2 regions of the Stenotrophomonas sp. YJH_SMC_135 genome follow, and region 1 is predicted to be linked to the other one. Evidence: predicted binding sites of a transcription regulator. Region 1 holds the regulator's gene; the other holds the start of a gene.
What was found. Region 1 encodes FliA, which starts transcription of late flagellar genes. Its sites were predicted from a motif close to TAAAGTTTNNCNNNCNNNGGCCGATAA; they were not measured.
Positions count from the first base shown of each region.

Region 2: AC5P98_RS21860 (chemotaxis protein CheW) is a predicted target of FliA. The motif match lies at 1,248-1,274, and genes of this name have one in related genera.

Region 1 is NZ_JCAFVN010000012.1:10,889-13,276, forward strand. Features, by position in the region: gene AC5P98_RS21475 (protein phosphatase CheZ) at 1-206, opposite strand, end outside; gene cheY (chemotaxis response regulator CheY) at 206-598, opposite strand; gene AC5P98_RS21485 (RNA polymerase sigma factor FliA) at 656-1,402, opposite strand; gene AC5P98_RS21490 (MinD/ParA family ATP-binding protein) at 1,399-2,286, opposite strand; gene flhF (flagellar biosynthesis GTPase FlhF) at 2,273-2,388, opposite strand, start outside.
Region 2 is NZ_JCAFVN010000016.1:192-2,579, forward strand. Features, by position in the region: partial or broken gene AC5P98_RS21850 (methyl-accepting chemotaxis protein) at 1-199, shown strand, start outside; gene AC5P98_RS21855 (flagellar brake protein) at 360-1,133, shown strand; gene AC5P98_RS21860 (chemotaxis protein CheW) at 1,317-1,808, shown strand; gene AC5P98_RS21865 (hypothetical protein) at 1,944-2,327, shown strand.

The DNA of each region.
Region 1 (2,388 bases):
GCCTCGCTGGGCACGGTCGGCAGTTCGCCCAGGGCCTGCCCCAGCTCGCGGGCCAGCCGCGAGAGGCCACTCATCATCGGCTGCGTGCGCAGCGCGACCAGTCCGTCGATGCGTTGCCGCCAGGCGGCTTCGTCACCGGACTCCAGGGCATCCAGGGCTTCCTGCAGGCGCAGGGCGAGGGCGTTCTTGTCGACCGTGGTATCCATCAGGCGCTGGCCGCCAGGCGTTCGAAGATCTTGCCCAGCTTCTCTTCCAGCGTCTGCGCGGTGAACGGCTTGATGATGTAGCCGTTCACGCCGTTCTGGGCCGCTTCGATGATCTGCTCGCGCTTGGCTTCGGCGGTGACCATCAGCACGGGCAGGGTCTTCAGCTTGGCGTCGGCACGGATCGCCTTGAGCAGTTCGATGCCGGTCATCACCGGCATGTTCCAGTCGGTGACGACGAAATCGAAGGGCTGGCTCTGCAGCAGCGACAGCGCGGCATGCCCGTCCTCGGCTTCGGCGGTGTTGGTGAAGCCCAGATCGCCCAGCAGGTTCTTGACGATTCGACGCATGGTCGAGAAGTCGTCGACGATGAGGATGCGCATGTTCTTGTTCAAAGCAGAGTTCCTTTGTTGTTCATTCCGGGCGGCCGGGGGCAGTCGCCTCGGGGATGTTCATTCTTCCAGGCCGGCGTCGACGGCCTCGAAAATCTTCAGGCGGCCGCGCAGGCGCAGCACGGCCTGGCCATGGATCTGGCAGACCCGCGACTCGCTCACGCCGAGCACCGCGCCGATCTCCTTCAGGTTCAGCTCCTGCTCGTAGTACAGCGAGAGCACCAGCTGTTCGCGCTCGGGCAGGTGGCCGATGGCCTTGCCCAGCTCGCGACCGAACTCGCCGCGCTCCAGCACCTGCTGCGGGGTCGGGCCGCCCTGGGCGACGGTATCCAGTTCGCCCTGGTCTTCGATGCGCGACTCCAGGCTCAGCACCTGGCCACGTGCGGCGTCTTCCATCAGCCTCAGGTACTCGGGCAGCGGCATCTCCATCGCGGCGGCCACTTCGGTGGCGCTGGCGGCACGGCCCGTGCTCTGTTCCAGGCGGCGGATGGTGGCGGCGGCGTCGCGTGCACGGCGGTGCACCGAGCGCGGCACCCAATCGCCACGGCGGATCTCGTCGATCATCGAGCCGCGGATGCGGATCGAGGCATAGGTCTCGAACGAGGCGCCCTGGTCGGCGTCGTAGCTGCGCGAGGCTTCGATCAGGCCCATCATGCCGGCCTGGATCAGATCATCGACTTCGACGCTGGCCGGCAGGCGCGCGGCCAGGTGGTGGGCGATGCGTCGCACCAGGTCCGAATGCTGGGCGATGACCTCGTTGGCCGCCGAGCGCTGGACTTCCCTGTACTGGTGGGCTGCGCCTTTCATGCGGCCACCCCACGCTGCTTGAGGATGCGTTCGAGGAAGAACTCGACGCCACCGCGCGGTTCGGTCGGTGCCTGCCAGCGCGCGGTGCGGCGTGCGATCTCGGTGATCGCCAGCGCCGACGGGCTGGACGGATAGGCCTTCACCACCGGCTGCTGGCGCTGCACCGACAGGCGCAGCCAGTCATCCTGCGGCACGCAGCCCAGGTAGTTCAGCGAGACATCGGCGAGGAACTTCTCGCAGACGCGGGTCAGCTTCTCGTACAGCACGCGGCCCTCGTTCGGGTCGCGCACCATGTTGGCCACCACCTGGACGCGGTCCACGCCGCGCTCGCGCGACAGCACCTTGATCAGTGCGTAGGCGTCGGTGATCGAGGCCGGTTCGTCACAGACCACCACCACGGTGTCCTGCGCGGCCTGGCAGAAGGTCAGCACGCCGTCGGTGATGCCGGCGGCGGTATCGACCACCATGATGTCCAGCTCGCGTTCCAGTTCGGAGAACACGTTGACCAGGCCGACATGCTCGGCCGGGGCAAGCTCGGCCATGTGCCGGCGGCCGGAAGCGGCCGGGACCACCAGCACGCCGTTCGGGCCTTCGACGATGACGTCGTCCAGCGAGCAGCGGCCGGCCACCAGGTCGGCCAGCGTAAAGGTGGGGTTCAAGCCCAGGATCACGTCGATGTTGGCCAGGCCGAGGTCGGCGTCCAGCAGCAGCGTGCGCTTGCCCATGCCGGCCAGCGCCACCGCCAGGTTGGCGGACACATTCGTCTTGCCCACGCCGCCCTTGCCGCCGGTCACGGCGATGGTGCGCACAGGGCCGAGCGGCTCGCTGCGGGTGGCCGACAGCGGGAAGGTCTTGGTCAGCTTGGCGTACTCACGCGACGGCATGGTTCAACTCCGGGTTGCAGGGCATATCGGCCGCTCGGCGCAAATCTTCAAGGCGAAGTACAAGATTGGCTGCACTGGCCCGGTGCAGGTCCTCCGGGACGT
Region 2 (2,388 bases), on a different contig from region 1:
GCAGCTGGGTGAAGCCGTGGCCCGCTTCCGGCTGGCATCGCAGGGCACGATGGCCATCCCGGCACGCCCGCTGGCCGCACCGGTACCGCGACAGCTCGCAGCCGCCGCGCCTGCGGCAAAGCCGGCCCCGGCACGTGCGCTGCGCACGGCAACGGCCCAGCCGGCGCTGGCCGTGGACGGCGACTGGCAGGAATTCTGACAGAACCACGGGCTCAGATCCCTTTCCTGCGGGAAAGGGATCTGAGCCCTTACGAGTGGAAAGTGATGCAAATCCCACTTCATAATCCGGTGCAGAGGCCGATATCCCCATCGAGCCTCGCGCCAATGCGTGCTGGCGCCCGCCCCTGACCGTAGATTCCATGTCCGACGGCAACGACACTGCAGTGCATGATGTCCACGCGGCCGATGCCGCGGACGAACGATTCCTGGTCCGCAACCCGCGCCAGCTGCGCCAGCTGCTGCGCTCGCTGATCGACCAGCGATCGCTGATCAACGCCCATATCGACGGCCGCGACCGTTCCTTCCCGACCGCCCTGCTCGACCTCGACGAAGACGAGGACTTCCTGCTGCTCGATGGCAGCCCACAGGAAGCCTCCAACCGCGCCGCCGAGCAGGCCGATCACCTGCTGTGCTTCGCCCAGCTCGAACGCGTGCTGGTACGGTTCCGGCTGCACGAACTGCAGCGCGTGGACAACGACGGCCATGTGGCCTTCCGTGCGCCGCTGCCTGACGAACTGGTGCACCTGCAGCGCCGCGAGCTGTACCGGCTGGAGACGCCAGTCACTGATTCACCGCAGCTGCTGCTGCCACCCGGCGAAGCGCGGGCCGAAGCGCTGTCGATGCGGGTGGTGGACATCAGCGGTGGCGGCCTGGCCGTGGTGGTGCCCAATGACTGCGCGGTGTTTGGTCTGCAGAGGCGCTATCCGGCGCAGCTGTCGCTGCCGGACGGCCCCGACCTGGATATCGAACTGGTGGTCTGCAACCTGCTGCCGCAGCGCCAGCCCAATGGCATCGAGGTCAAGCGCGTGGGCATGCGCTTTGAAAGCCTGCCACGCGGCGCCGACAGCGCCATCCAGCGCTACATCTTCCGCATCGACCGCCAGCGCAAGGCCCGCCGCAACGGCGAGCTCTGAGGCCGTCCGACCGGTAGTGCCGGCCGCTGGCCGGCAACCCTGGAGCGCATGCCGGGGTCAGATCCCTTTTCCCTGAAAAGGGATCTGACCCCATCCACGGCACTGCCCGGCACCTAAAGTCCCCCCCGGCGGGGCCGATATCGAGCCTGACACCGGGACTTCCGGCAGAACCAGGACCCCTCGATGAACGACAAGACCAGCTCCGCCGCCAGCGCCGGTGGCGAATTCCTCAGCTTCACCCTTGGTGATGAGCACTACGGCGTGGACATCCTCAAGGTGCAGGAAATCCGCGGCTACGACGCCGTCACCCGCGTGCCGGACGCCCCGGACTACATCAAGGGCGTGATCAACCTGCGCGGCACCATCGTCCCGGTCATCGACCTGCGCCTGAAGCTGCGCCTGGACAACGCCCGCTACGATGCCTTCACCGTGATGATCGTGCTGAACGTGGAAGACCGCGTGGTCGGCATCGTCGTCGACAGCGTCTCCGACGTGATCCCGCTGTCGGCCGAGCAGATCCGCCCGACCCCGGAATTCGGCGCCGCCGTCGACACCCGCTTCATCTCCGGCATCGGTACCCACGACGATCGCATGCTGATCCTGCTGGACATCGAGACCCTGCTCGACAGCGCCGACATGGGCCAGGCCAACCTCGCCGAAGACGTCGCTGCCTGAGCAAACGGAACTGCTTCACGTTCCAGTCACAAAACCCTTCAGTTCCCTTCGGCGGTGCCGATAGGGGGACAGAAGCCGGTCGCGCAGGAGCGCGCAGGACCGGCCCGATCGTTACCATCCCCGGAGATACCCTCGATGAAGTCCCTGTTTGCGTTCGTCTCGGCCGCTGTCCTGGCCACCACCGCCGCCTCCGCTTTCGCCCAGTCGGCCGACATGATCCCGCCGGAAATGGCGCCGCGTTCGGTCGGCAAGGACGGCATGGTCTGTGGCAAGGTCGAAAAGGCCCGTTACGCAGAAGGCTCCGAAGGCCAGCCGACCTTCCTGTACATGGGCGGCGCCTTCCCGCGCCACACCTTCTCGGCGCGTATCGCCGGCGAGAACCGCGGCAAGTTCTCCTTCCCGCTGGAAACCCTGGAAGGCAAGACCGTGTGCGTGATCGGCAAGATCCAGCGCGACGCCTCGCGTGCGGAAATCGAAGTCAGCTCGCCGGCCGGGCTGAAGCTGGCCAACATCAAGTAATCCGCCGTTCGTCGGACCACGCCGGGCCTGGTCCTGGCGTGGTTTCTGCTGCAACCGGGCC